2 regions of the Lottiidibacillus patelloidae genome follow, and region 2 is predicted to be linked to the other one. Evidence: a T-box and tRNA genes for the amino acid it is inferred to sense, from the RefSeq annotation. Region 2 holds a T-box; the other holds one or more tRNA genes.

Region 1 (7,501 bases), on a different contig from region 2:
TCGTTCACCAAGTTAACTTAGAGTATTTAGCAAATGTTGTTCACGGTATTGAAGAAAAAGATGGCGAGTACATTGCATACCCAGATACTTTATTTGGTACTGACTCTCATACAACGATGATTAATGGTATCGGTGTATTAGGTTGGGGTGTTGGTGGTATCGAGGCTGAAGCAGGAATGCTTGGTCAACCTTCATACTTCCCAGTTCCTGAAGTTATTGGTGTTAAATTAGTTGGAACGCTTCCTAACGGAACTACTGCAACTGACTTAGCATTAAAAGTAACGCAAGTACTTCGTGAGAAGAAAGTTGTTGGGAAATTCGTGGAATTCTTCGGTCCTGGACTTGCAGAAATGCCACTTGCTGACCGTGCAACTATTTCAAACATGGCACCTGAGTATGGAGCTACATGTGGTTTCTTCCCAGTTGATGAAGAAGCACTTGAATACATGCGCTTAACAGGTCGTTCTGAAGAGCAAATTAAATTAGTTGAAGAATATACAAAAGCTAATGGTATGTTCTATACGCCAGATGCTCAAGACCCTACGTTCACTGACGTTGTTGAAATCGATCTTTCTGCAATTGAGCCGAACTTGTCTGGTCCAAAGCGTCCACAAGATTTAATTCCACTTTCAGCGATGAAAGAATCATTCCATAAAGCACTTACTTCACCAGTAGGTCCAAGCGGATTTGGTCTTTCTGAAGATGAAATCAATAAAGAAACGACAGTTAAACATCCGAATGGTGAAACTTCTACGATGAAGACTGGTGCAATTGCGATTGCAGCCATTACTTCTTGTACAAATACATCAAACCCTACAGTAATGTTAGGTGCTGGATTAGTTGCGAAAAAAGCAATTGAAAAAGGCTTACAAGTTCCTGAGTATGTGAAAACATCACTAGCTCCTGGTTCTAAAGTAGTTACTAGCTACTTAGATGAAGCTGGTTTAACTTCATACTTAGAGGATTTAGGATTTAATACAGTAGGTTATGGTTGTACTACTTGTATCGGTAACTCTGGTCCTTTAGCTGATGAAATCGAAGAAGCGATTGCTAGCAGTGACTTAACAGTTACGTCTGTACTTTCTGGTAACCGTAACTTTGAAGGACGTATACATCCGTTAGTAAAAGCTAACTACTTAGCTTCACCACCATTAGTAGTTGCTTATGCGCTAGCAGGAACTGTTGACTTTGATCTTAACAATGATTCATTCGGAAAAGACAAAGATGGTAACGATGTTTACTTAAAAGACATCTGGCCAACGACAGAAGAAATTAAAGCAGTAATTAAGCAAGCTGTAACACCTGAAATCTTCAAGAAAGAGTACGATGAAGTATTCGATAGCAATCAAGAGTGGAATGAAATCGCGACTACTGATGACGCGCTTTACAAGTGGAATGAAGATTCTACTTACATTCAAAACCCTACATTCTTCGAAAACTTATCTGCTGATATTGAAGAAGTTAAACCACTTACTGGTTTACGTGTTATCGGTAAATTTGCTGATTCAGTTACAACTGACCACATTTCACCAGCTGGTGCGATTGCAAAAGATATGCCTGCAGGTCGTTACTTACGTGAAAAAGGCGTTGATATCCGTGACTTTAACTCATACGGATCACGTCGTGGTAACCATGAAGTAATGATGCGTGGTACGTTTGCAAACATCCGTATTAAAAACCAAATCGCTCCTGGAACAGAGGGTGGATGGACGACTTACTGGCCAACAGAAGAAATTATGCCCATCTATGATGCTGCAATGAAGTATCAAGAAGATAACACAGGTTTAGTTGTTATTGCTGGTAAAGATTACGGTATGGGAAGCTCACGTGACTGGGCTGCGAAAGGTACGAACCTTTTAGGCATTAAAACAGTTATCGCTGAAAGCTTCGAGCGTATTCACCGTTCAAACTTAGTGTTAATGGGTGTACTTCCACTTCAATTTAAAGAGGGAGATACAATCGAATCTCTAGGCTTAACTGGTAAAGAAACGTTCGACGTACAAGTAACAAATGACATTAAACCTCGTGATATGGTTAAAGTTACTGTTACTGATGAAGCTGGTAATAAAAGAGAAATCGAAGTTGTTGCTCGTTTCGACTCTGAAGTTGAAATTGACTACTACCGTCACGGTGGTATCCTGCAAATGGTACTACGTGATAAGCTTCAAAATAACTAATTTACAAACAAAAAACCGCTCTTCTATAGAGCGGTTTTTTTACGTATTATTTTGTATTATCTGGGTCAGGTGTTAGCCCTTTTTCTTTTAGCTCTTCTTTATTCTCAAGCTGTTCCATTTCGTTTCCTAAGCTAATTGCCTCAGAAAAGTTTTCAATCATTTCATTTTCCTTCTTATGTTTCTGCTTAGAAAGTGGTGATTTAAGTTTGTCTTTATCTGATGTACGATTAATTTGTCCACCACCTAGACCTTCATCAATCATAATATCAATTTGTTTTTCCTTTTTTAAACTAATTGATATCCCTCCTTCACTAATAATGATAGCATTCTACGTGACTTATATAAAATTTCTCTCACTATGAATAAGAGTAATGAGGGACTATTGATTTAAAATAAGTTAAGTTAGAAAGATGAGATATATAATTCCTCCTATATCTTTTTAATAGCTTTTAATTCCTTCAATTTTGTCCCTAAAACATTAGCTATTTCTTTCATGCCGTAAATTCCTACGTTATTTTCGGCATCTGTATTATAGTTAGTATTCGTATTAACATCATAAGTGAAAAGATTTCCTGCTTTATCTTTTATAAATTCAATACCAGCAAAAGTAATGTCATTTTCACTTAAGAATTTTTCATATTTTGTAAGAATTGGGTGATTGAAATTCTCAATAATTTCAAATTTTGCTTTTGTTTTTGTGGTTGTTGGGCAAAAGTTATCTCCAATACTGCATGCGTCTGCAGGACATAATTCAAACCCTTCTGATGTATCTACTCTGACAGCATACAAAAATTTCCCATTAATAAATTCACATCTCGTAATATAAGGTTCAGGTGATTGAATATACTCTTGAATGAGTGTGATGCCATCAATAGGTTTTTCAAATTGATCATTATTAATATACGTTTCTAATGCAATAATTGAGTGGAAAAGTTGGACACCTAAACCCTTTCCGCCTCGATTATGTTTTGTTATAAAAGGAGGTGTCATTTTTTTCGCAGCTTCAATTATTTGCGTTTTTCCAATTGCTGCAATTGTTTTAGGTATCTTAATGCCATTTGCTTGTAGCGATGAATATTGAGCTATTTTACTAATTTCTAAAGCTAATGCTCGTTCACTGTTTAGAACTATCCGATTATGAGCATTAAGCCAAGCTAAAACACTAGCAGTATACTCAGCAGAGTAGCGGTGGTCTCTAGTATGAGACGATGCGCTAATTCTATTGTAAAATATCCCTTCAGGTGGAATGTCTGATAAATCTAATGTTCCTTCATTTAAAAACCATTCTTTATAGGGAAGTTGCATATCATCTAAATGTTTAAGTAAAGGTGCTGTCCACTCTTTATTTTCATGTATTATATATATGTGTGTCATAGTAGCCTCCAGTATGTTTTTAATAATTAATCCTATAAGTTTAGTAGGGATTAATTAAATTCTATTTTATCACATCAAGTGCCTATTCGTGTAAAGGTTTATTATAAATATTATAGAATGTATTAGAAGGATAGGATTATTGTCTATGTAATATAGCTATGAAAGGTAGTTGACTTAATGGATACTCGAAAAGTTTACATAATACTTATTCTTTTTATTTTTAGTTCGACATATGCTGGAATCGCAATGATCCAACATGCAAAGGATACTTCAATAAACCAACAGTCTGAATATCATCAAGATCAAAATGATGAACAAAACAATGCTGATGAAAACCAACAAGGAAATAGTGAGAATCAAAATCAAAATGAAGAAGAAACAAATGATAATAAAAAACAAGATGATGAAGTATCTAAAGCTCGTAAATTAAATGTTGACCATGGAAATACGGTCTATAAATTTAATGGAACATTCGATCCAGAGATTCAGCAAATCAGTGGAACACTTATTGTAAAAGCAATAAATGATACTGGTGTGGACCAAAACTCAATATACTTTCACCTATATCCAATGATCTATGAAGAAAAGATTCCATTGAAAGGAGAAGACTGGGATTTTATTTTTGGTGAAAAGCGTACTCCTGGAAAAATGGATGTTTTTGACGTGAAGGTAAGTGGAAAAGAAGTAAATAGTAAAATTGATGGGACAATTATGGAGGTTCCTCTAGAGTCTTGGACACAAAATGAAGAGGTTTCGATTGAAATGAGTTTTATCATTGATGTCCCCAAAAATAACGGAGTATTTTCTTATGACGATCAATCGACATGGTTTGGAAGTTGGATACCCATTAAAGCGGTATATACCGAAGAAGGTTGGTATTTAAATCCGTATCATCCAATTGGAGATCCTCTCTTTAGTGATATTGCCTCCTATGATATGACAATTAAACTGCCGACTAATTATCAAATTGCTACTTCTGGATATGACTACGAGTCAAGAATAGTTACAGTAAGTAATCAAACTTTTGGATCATATCATGTAGTTGCTGAAAACGTAAGAGACTTTGCTATGGTAATTATGGATGATTCCTACAAATTATTGCAATCAAAGGTCGATGATGTTGTTGTTAATGTTTGGTATCGAAATCAAACAAAAGAGGCGATGCAAAAGTATTTAGAAGCAACAGAAAAATCGTTACAATATTTTAGTGAACGCTATGGGAAATATCCATATAAAGAATTTGATGTAATAGCAACAGGTGGCTTTTTTGGTGGAATGGAATATCCAGGCCTCGTATTTGTGCAAAGTCAAGCATTTGAGAAGGAATTAACTTACGGCTATACTGTTATTGCTCATGAAACTGCACATCAGTGGTGGTATGCTCTTGTAGGAAATAATGCGATTGAAGAACCTTGGTTAGATGAAAGTTTAACAAATTACTCAACGTTGAATTTTTTATTAAAGCATTATCCAATCGTTGGTGAGAAAACATTAAATAGTCAAACAAAATATCTATCAAAAGAAATTGAAAACTTCAAAGAAGAAGGACAACTCATTAAACTTCCTGCAAAAGATTTTGCTGAGTGGCAAACTTATATCCTTTCTATTTACTATTTTGGAAGCCAAATGTTTTATCATTTAGATCAAACTATAGGTGAAGAAAAAATGAATGAGGCATTAAAATTGTATGTAGAGAGGTATTCGTATAAAAACGCATCAAGGGAAGATTTAATAAGCGTGTTTGAAGAAGTTGTAGGACCACAAGTGCGTGAATTCTTTGATTCATGGTTAGAAAATGAAGTAGTAAAAACATTGGGAAATTAAGAAGCTAAAGCCTCGCCATCATAGTTGTGGTAGAGGTTTTTCTTATTGGAAAATATACACTGAAAATATTTTTAAAAAAGGTATTGCGCGTTTCTAAAAATCATGATAAATTTTAGTAGTCGACATGATGCGACGAACAAAACTTGCCGGTGTAGCTCAGTTGGTAGAGCAACTGACTTGTAATCAGTAGGTCGGGGGTTCAAGTCCTCTTGCCGGCACCATTATATATGCGGGTGTGGCGGAATTGGCAGACGCGCTAGACTTAGGATCTAGTGCCGTATGGCGTGGGGGTTCAAGTCCCTCCACCCGCACCATATATAATACACAATAATTTTATATTGAAATAAAGTCCTAATTAAGCGGAAGTAGTTCAGTGGTAGAACACCACCTTGCCAAGGTGGGGGTCGCGAGTTCGAACCTCGTCTTCCGCTCCAAGATTTACTTTTGCCGGGGTGGTGGAATTGGCAGACACACAGGACTTAAAATCCTGCGGTAGGTGACTACCGTGCCGGTTCAAGTCCGGCCCTCGGCACCATTTTAAAAAAATTCACAAATTATATATCTTTCGGGGCCTTAGCTCAGCTGGGAGAGCGCCTGCCTTGCACGCAGGAGGTCAGCGGTTCGATCCCGCTAGGCTCCACCAATTTAATGTCTGGTAATGATGGCGAAGAGGCCACACCCGTTCCCATACCGAACACGGAAGTTAAGCTCTTCTGCGCCGATGGTAGTTGGGGGCTGTCCCCCTGTGAGAGTAGGACGTTGCCAGGCTTACTAAGCTAGGATAACTTTATGTTATTCTAGCTTTTTCATATTTATCAAAAATAGGCTTTACCTATCAAGGTAAAGCCATTATTATTATTTCTTCTTATATTGTTGGTTAGAACTCCTACCTTGACCTTGATAGCCACTTTGATATTCTGCAGTAAATCCACGTGTTTTTTTACCTTGAACACTTGCGGCACCTACCCCTTCTGGAGAAGGATTTCTTTTTGTTTTACCCATAGCTTTCACCTCCCATAATAATATTGTTCCCAGCCTTTTATTTTTAACGTCATGTAATAAGCAATTATATATTTAATATTGATTGCATTTGGTATGATAAACATAATAATAAATTATTGTGAGGAGAATATCGTGCTGCAACCTGTATATCAATTGGGACCTTTTATCATTAAAATAAGCTTAGTTATTATTGCTCTATCTATGATGTTTTCTTATTTAGTTGCGAAATACAGATTGAAAAATGTCAGTTCAGCAAAAGAAATTTTGGAGAGTTTGTCCAATGCTTTTATTATTAGTATTATTGTTTGGAAGTTATCATACATCATTATCTATCCTATCCGAACGTTAGAAAATCCATTGGCACTACTTTTCTTTAATGGTGGATCAATTGGGACAATGTTAGCAATCCTGTCTTTTATTGCCATATTATTTTATTATGCCAAGAAGAAAGCTATTGCCGTTGCTTACTTTATTGATACAGCTTTGACTGGAGTGATATCATTTTTCCTATTTTTTAATGTTTTTTCAGCAATCATTTATGCCGAGGTTCGATTAGTTCATATTATAGGACTTTTTGTAGCACTATCTTTTATATTATTAATAATCAAAAATTCGTTTCCATTAAAAAAAGTAATCTTACTAGAAATAATCATATGGTGGAGTATCGCACAAATTGTGTTAGAATACTTTTTGAATTCATCATTACCATTTATTGGTCCATTTTCAACGCAACAAGTAATATACATTACAGTTTCAATTGTTATCTTAATCATACTATTAATAAAACGAACAAGTAATAATTAGGGGGATTTATTTATGTGGAGAAATATAATTGCAGGAATTATTTTATCAGGGTTAGTGATATGGGGGATAATGGATTATGTTACAAAAGAGGATTCTTCTCAAAATGGTGCAAACGGAGCTCACGAAGATGAACAATCCACTAATCCAGATGAAAATAAAAATACAGCGAAGGAAAATAGTGATAAGTTAGAAGTAGGTATTAAGATAGGGAACAAAGCACCTGATTTCACAATAGAAAATTTAGAAGGAGAAACAGTTTCTTTGTCTGATTATCAAGGAAAAAAAGTAATCTTAAACATGTGGGCAACATGGTGTCCGCC
Region 2 (7,501 bases):
TTGCTGGGCATATACCTTCAGCTGTAAACTACTTCTGGAAAGATTTGTTGGACGAAACTGGGAAATGGAAAAGTGATGAGGAAATTAAAGCTCGTTTTGCACAGCTTCCTAAAGAAAAGTCTTATATAGTATATTGTGGATCTGGGGTTACAGCATGTCCTAATATTTTAGCTTTAATCGAATCTGGGTATAAAAATGTAAAACTGTATGGCGGTAGTTGGAGTGACTGGTGTTCATATAAGGATAATGAAATAGAAAAATAGAAAAGATGCTGATAAATAGAGGGCCTCCAATAATTCATTGGTGGCCCTTTTTCTAGTTAAAATTAAATAAATCTGATAATTATGTGTATATCATTTTAAACTCATTTCAAACATGGGTACAATAAAAGTAAGAAAGAGTTAAAGGTGTGATAAATCATGAGCATAGAATATGTATCAATATGGCTAATGTCACAATCAGATGCTGAAGAAATTGCATCATGGAAATATGAAGGTCCATATTCCTTTTACAATGCAGAAAATGATTTGGAAGATTTAGAAGAATTATTAAGTGAAAAGGCAAGAGGAAGCAATTACTATTCAGTTAAAGATTCAAATCAAAATCTTATAGGCTTTTTTAGTTTCCTTTTTCATAAAAATGAAGCAGTAATTGGCTTAGGTTTAGCACCTCACTTAACAGGACAAGGTATAGGGTTAGATTTTGTAAATAGGGGAATAAATTACATAGAAAATAATTTTAGTAATATCAATAAAGTAAACCTGTCTGTAGCGGCGTTTAATGAAAGAGCGATCAAAGTTTACAAAAAAGCAAAATTTAAAACAGTATCAACATACATGCAAAGAACGAATGGCAGTGAATATCCTTTTATTAAAATGGAAAGAACACTTTAATAGGAACAATTTCCGGCAAAAGGAGGAATGAAAAGAATGAGTTATAGAATTGAGAAAGATTCCATTGGTGAGATCAAAGTGCTTGAGGGGAAATTATGGGGGGCGCAAACACAAAGAAGTATTGAAAACTTTAATATTGGTAGTGATAAAATGCCAATGGAAGTAATTCTGGCATTTGCTATTTTAAAAAAAGCTGCAGCAAAAGTTAATTGTAATTTGCAAAAGATAGATAAAAAGAAGGCAAAAGCAATTATGACAGTTTGTGATGAGATTAGTGCAGGTAAATGGAATGCCCATTTTCCATTAAAGGTATGGCAAACTGGTAGTGGAACGCAAACACATATGAATGTAAATGAAGTAATAGCAAATCGAGCAAACGAATTACTGAAAGAAGCTGGTATAGAAAATATAACTGTTCACCCTAATGATGATGTTAACTATGGGCAAAGTTCAAACGATACATTTCCAACAGCAATGCATATCGCAGCAGTATTAAGCTTAAAGACAAAATTACTTCCATCTATAGAGATTATGAAAAGTACGTTGCAGGAAAAAAGTAATGAATTTAGTAGCGTTGTAAAAATAGGTAGAACCCACTTACAAGATGCTACTCCATTAACTTTAGGGCAAGAGGTGAGCGGCTGGCATCGAATGGTTGAAAAATGTGAAAAAATGATACTGGATTCTATTGAGCCTTTAATGGAACTTGCAATTGGTGGTACCGCAGTTGGTACAGGGGTAAATACGCATCCGTATTTTGATTTATTTATGGTGAAAGAAATATCACGAATCACAGGGTTACCATTCAAAGCATCTGAAAATAAGTTTCAAGCTTTGACTAGTCATAACGAAATCGTTTATTGCCATGGCGCATTAAAAGCACTAGCAGCGGATGCTATGAAAATTGCAAATGACGTTCGGTGGTTAGCTAGCGGACCAAGATGTGGAATTGGTGAAATTTCAATTCCTGCCAATGAACCTGGAAGCTCAATTATGCCGGGAAAAGTGAACCCTACGCAAAGTGAAGCACTAACGATGATTGCAGTACAAATAATGGGGAACGATGCAACGATTGGGTTTGCAGCTAGTCAAGGAAACTTTGAATTAAATGTATTTAAGCCAGTAATAATTTATAATTTCTTGCAGTCTAGTCGTATATTAGCTGATGGAATAACGAATTTTACGACAAGATGTTTAAATGGAATAACCGCGAATGAAAAAACAATCAAAGATTACGTTGATAGTTCTTTAATGCTAGTAACGGCATTGAACCCTTATATTGGTTATGAAAAGGCGGCCGAGGTTGCAAAGTATGCTTTTGAAAATAACATATCTTTAAAAGAAGCAACATTAAAAAAGAAATATTTAAAGGAGGAGCAATTTGATCAAATAATGCAACCTAAAAATATGATAAACCCTCAAGAATAGCCGCTTTTTAAATGAAGCGGCTTATTTTTGTAGTTTTTTAAACTATTTCTTCGTATACTTTATTTGAGGTGTATAATATGGAAATTATGATCGTAATTATTTTTAGTTATTTATTAGGTTCAATTATGTCCGGCTATTTAGTATCAAAAATATTTGCAGGTAAAGACATTAGAGAGATGGGCAGTAAAAATGTTGGTGCACGTAATGCAGGTACTTTATTTGGTAAAAAAGCATTTTTTATTACAGCTATAGGAGATGGGTTAAAAGGCTTAGTTGCAATATTTATTGCAAAAGGACTAGGTTTATCTATAGAGGTACAAGCGGTTGTTCTCCTAGCTGTATTAGTTGGTCACTTATTTCCTATCTTTTTAAAATTTCATGGTGGAAAAGGAATTGCTACATTTATCGGGTCATTTTTAATTTTTGATTTCATTTCCTTTCTGTATTTCCTAGCTGCTTTCGTCTTATTAGCATTACTTTCGAGGAGTGCAACAATTGCTGTTTTGGGTGCATTTTCTCTGCTGCCAATTTTGTACTTCGCAACATACGAAACAACTGCTGTTCCTTTATTAATTACAGTAACGGTTATTCTTCTGTTATGGGCAAGTAGAACAAATATTATTGAGAAATTTGCTGCTAATAGCAGTAGAAAATAAGTCTGAAAAATAAAAATATTTTAATGTTTTTTATAAGAAATATGCTATTCTATAAATAGAAGTAGAATGGGGGATTATATATGAATCCGAAACGGAAAGAAATATGGAGCTGGACAATGTACGATTGGGCGAATTCTGCTTTTGTTACTACAATTATGGCGGCTGTTCTCCCGATTTATTATGCAAACGTTGCTGGTTCAGGTTTAGATAAGGGTGTTGCAACACAATATTGGGGTTATACACAATCAATTGCCGCGCTTTTAATCGTTTTCTTAGCACCAATTTTAGGGGCAATAGCAGATTATTCTAGTTCTAAAATGAAATTTTTAAGATTCTTCGCCTACATGGGTATGATTGCAAGTGTGTTACTTGCATTCGTTGGAGAAGGTGACTATTTATTTGCCTCACTCATTGTCATTATTGGGACAATAGGATTCTCTGGTGGAAATTCATTCTATGACGCGTTTTTACCGGATATTGCAAATAACAATGAAATCGATCGTATTTCCGCAAGAGGTTATGCGTTTGGATATATCGGTGGTGGAATACTACTAGCTATTAACTTAGCAATGATTATGAAATATGAATGGTTTAATATACCAAATGGAACAGTTGCAACGCAAATTTCTTTCGTTACTGTTGGGATTTGGTGGTTTGTATTTTCTATTCCAATGTTTAAAAATGTTAAAGAACGTAAAAATGTAGTTGAGAAAATGAATGGAAGTTACATTTCTATAGGGTTTAAGCGAGTAGCTACAACATTTAAAGATATTAAACAATATAAACAAGTTTTAATCTTTTTAATTGCTTTTTGGCTCTTTAATGATGGTATTTCGACCATTATTAAAATGGCAACTATATATGGTGCTGAGATTGGTATTGGTACTAATGAGTTAATACAAGCGCTATTAATTACACAATTTGTAGGTATACCTTGTGCATTTTTCTTTGGTTGGCTAGCACAAAAAATTAAACCGAAAAGAGCATTATATATTGCTTTATGGATGTATGTTTTCATCGTTATTCTTGGCTATTTTATGACTTCTGCAATTCATTTTTATATTTTAGCGATTTGCGTAGGGTTAGTACAAGGTGGAGCACAAGCTATATCTCGCTCTATTTTTGGTAGTATGACTCCAAAAAACAAACGAGCGGAATTTTTCGGCTTTTACGGTATCTCAGCAAAGTTTTCTGCTGTCTTTGGTCCAGCAGCCTTAGCTTATGTAGGTTATTTAACAGGCTCAAACCGATTAGGTATTTTATTGTTAGTTGTCTTTTTCCTAGCAGGAATCTTTATATTAAGTAAAGTAGATATCGAAAAAGGTAAAGAAGAAGCTATGAATAGTAATTAAAAAGATAATGCTGCGACAAAAATGTTATAAAATTAGAAATAACCGAACTCATTCAGATTTACGATCTAAATGAGTTCGGTTATTCTTTTTACTAATAAGAAAATATAATTATGCTCCGTCAAAATCCATCGCTTTCCACGGGCCTGGCCTCAGCCTCCAATGAAAGCAAACACCGCTTTCGAACACGGGCTTTCCCGTAGGAGTCTCCGCATTTTGACTTCGCCACATTTACTATTATATTATCCAGTTTTAAAGTTCTTCTTTTGCATGAACTCTTTTAGTTTTATCCTAGGCTTTTTTTACGCTGCTGAGCGTTCGCCTCGCTTTTCTTTATTGATCCAGCTGCGGCTCACAGCGACTAGTAACCTTCACACTTTTTATTTACGATAAGTCATCATCAACTCGCTGTGCTCGTTGTGATTCCTTTATCTCAAACAAAGTGCTCCAGGTTTTACGTCGCTGAGCGTTCGCCTCGCTTTTCTTATAAGATACAGTCAGAGAATTTATTTTTAATATCTAAGGATGCATCTTTTCCAGTATCATAGGATATGTTTGCAAGTAACTTTTCAATATCATTATATGAATTTTTATCATCTTCCCAAAAAGAAAGAATTGCAGGAAATAAAAGTTTCCCTTCTATTTCAGCTTTTTCAAAAAGCTCGTAAAAAGATTCTGTGCTTTCCTCGTCTTTAATTGCTGGGTGATACCAAACTTTCTTTTCTTTGTTTAAGTAATCTTTCTCAATAAATTCTTTTTGGTAAGTGAAAGAAGAAACTTTTTCTTTTAAAAGTTTCGTTTTTAAACCGTATGGGTCAAATAATACTTTTAAAGCTTGTTTCATATGTTTATATGAATCTGCAACATAATTGTTAGGCATTTTAATTGCAGTGTCAGTGAAATATTTTTGAATAACTTCCTCTAATAAGTTTACAATAGGTAAATATAAGTACTTTCCAACATCAATCTCTTTATAAACTGGCGTCTTCCAAGTTTCAATATTACGATGTTCTTTCATTAAAATTGTATCAATAATAATTTCTAATTTTTGATGGTCGTTCCCTTTGTAACCAGCTTTATAATGTATATAAGGATGCGTGTTTCTATCTAGTAAATGATGAGTGACAAAGCCTAAAACATAGGCTTTTACTTTATTATCATTTAATATTTTTGCACCTTTAATTAAATCTAATAGAACGGGTCCACAATGTTCATAATGCAGCTTCAAACCAACTTCAGCGACAGGTGTACTTTTCCAAGGTAAATAGTTGTGATAAAAAAATGGATCTGGTCCTTGAGTTCCTAGTTTGAAAAGTTGCATTTCTTCTGTTTCCAATGTTGTATTAGCTTCTTTCAACATCTTTTCGCCATATAAAATATGGGTCCATACATTAGGCATAATAACCAACCTCTCTTAATTGCATATGGTTTATTATAACTTTTTTATGCTTATTTCGTAACTTATAAACAATTTATAAGATACCTCATATACTATTTATATAATAACATGATTGACTTACAGTTCGTTTGTTGGTAATATGACTTTAAAATTTAAATAATTAACGATGAAGGATTTATAGTAGCTGAAATAATTGTTTTCCAAGCGAACTAGGGATGGTGTAAGCCTAGTAAAACAGTTCAGTGAAACGGCAATCTCGAGTTATTCTGATAAAGTGGGTATTTCTTTAAATACCAACTAGGGTGGAACCGCGGGTTACTCTCGTCCCTAGGCTAATAAAGCCTAAGGATGGGAGTTTTTTAGTTTTTTCTATTTACTTAGGTCAATATGAAACGATGAAGGAGAGAATGTAATGACAAAATCGATGGAAGAAATTGTTTCGCATGCTAAACATAGAGGGTTTGTTTTTCCTGGCTCTGAAATATACGGTGGACTTGCAAATACTTGGGATTATGGTCCATTAGGAACTGAACTTAAAAATAATGTTAAGAAAGCATGGTGGAGAAAGTTTGTTCAAGAGTCTCCATACAATGTTGGTTTAGATGCAGCTATCTTAATGAATCCTAAAACTTGGGAAGCTTCAGGTCACTTAGGGAACTTCAATGATCCTATGATTGATTGTAAATCTTGTAAAGCTCGACACCGTGCTGACAAGCTTATCGAAGATGCTTTAGATGAAAAAGGAATTGAAATGATTGTTGATGGACTTCCATTTGAAAAGATGGAAGAGTTAATAAAAGAGCATGATATTGCATGTACTGAATGTGGTAGTAAAGATTTTACAGGAGTTCGTCAATTTAACTTAATGTTTAAAACGCATCAAGGGGTTACTGAATCAAGTACGAATGAAATATACCTTCGTCCGGAAACAGCACAAGGAATATTCGTTAACTTTAAAAATGTTCAACGCACAATGCGTAAAAAGGTTCCATTTGGTATTGCTCAGGTAGGTAAAAGCTTCCGTAACGAGATAACTCCAGGAAATTTCACATTCCGTACTCGTGAATTCGAGCAAATGGAACTTGAATTTTTCTGTAAACCTGGTGAAGAGTTGAAGTGGTATGAATATTGGAAAGATTTTGCGAAAGATTGGCTACTTAATCTTGGAATGAAAGAAGATAACTTAAGACTTCGCGAACATGATGCTGATGAGCTTTCTCATTACAGTAATGCGACTATTGATTTTGAATATAAATTCCCGTTTGGTTGGGGAGAACTTTGGGGTATTGCTTCCAGAACTGACTTCGATTTAAAACGCCATATGGAGCATTCTGGAGATGACTTTGAATACTTTGATCAACAAGCTAATGAACGTTATGTACCTTATTGTATCGAACCATCATTAGGAGCTGACAGAGTAACACTTGCTTACTTAATTGATGCATTCGAAGTAGAAGAGTTAGAAGATGGTTCTAGTAGAACTGTGATGCGTTTCCACCCAGCGTTAGCACCTTATAAAGCAGCGATATTCCCGCTATCTAAAAAACTCTCAGAAGAGGCTGGAGATGTCTTTGCAGAGTTAGCTAAACATTTTATGGTTGATTATGATGATGCTGGTTCAATCGGTAAACGTTACCGCCGTCATGACGAAATTGGAACACCTTATTGTATTACGTATGACTTTGACTCTAAAGAAGATGGTATGGTTACAGTTCGTGACCGTGACACGATGGAACAAAAAAGGATGGCAATTTCAAATTTAAAGAGCTTCTTAGA

The links. A T-box is a leader RNA that pairs with one kind of tRNA and senses whether it is charged. The one in region 2 lies ahead of CIB95_RS08380 (glycine--tRNA ligase), so its partner is inferred to be a tRNA-Gly.
Region 1: it encodes a tRNA-Gly, which carries the amino acid that the T-box ahead of CIB95_RS08380 (glycine--tRNA ligase) is inferred to sense. The anticodon was not compared.

Annotation. Positions count from the first base shown of each region.
Region 1 covers NZ_NPIA01000007.1:93,581-101,081, reverse strand. The annotation lists gene acnA (aconitate hydratase AcnA) at 1-2,177, shown strand, start outside; gene CIB95_RS12825 (hypothetical protein) at 2,224-2,439, opposite strand; gene CIB95_RS12820 (ATP-grasp domain-containing protein) at 2,607-3,551, opposite strand; gene CIB95_RS12815 (M1 family metallopeptidase) at 3,729-5,375, shown strand; tRNA gene CIB95_RS12810 (tRNA-Thr) at 5,521-5,596, shown strand; tRNA gene CIB95_RS12805 (tRNA-Leu) at 5,605-5,689, shown strand; tRNA gene CIB95_RS12800 (tRNA-Gly) at 5,735-5,809, shown strand; tRNA gene CIB95_RS12795 (tRNA-Leu) at 5,822-5,910, shown strand; tRNA gene CIB95_RS12790 (tRNA-Ala) at 5,943-6,018, shown strand; rRNA gene rrf (5S ribosomal RNA) at 6,027-6,143, shown strand; gene CIB95_RS16095 (YuzL family protein) at 6,231-6,377, opposite strand; gene CIB95_RS12780 (prolipoprotein diacylglyceryl transferase) at 6,510-7,181, shown strand; gene CIB95_RS12775 (peroxiredoxin family protein) at 7,194-7,501, shown strand, end outside.
Region 2 covers NZ_NPIA01000003.1:355,114-362,614, reverse strand. The annotation lists gene CIB95_RS08410 (sulfurtransferase) at 1-263, shown strand, start outside; gene CIB95_RS08405 (GNAT family N-acetyltransferase) at 420-893, shown strand; gene fumC (class II fumarate hydratase) at 930-2,321, shown strand; gene CIB95_RS08395 (glycerol-3-phosphate acyltransferase) at 2,399-2,977, shown strand; gene CIB95_RS08390 (MFS transporter) at 3,058-4,329, shown strand; gene CIB95_RS08385 (zinc dependent phospholipase C family protein) at 4,811-5,725, opposite strand; T-box leader at 5,883-6,057, shown strand; gene CIB95_RS08380 (glycine--tRNA ligase) at 6,138-7,501, shown strand, end outside.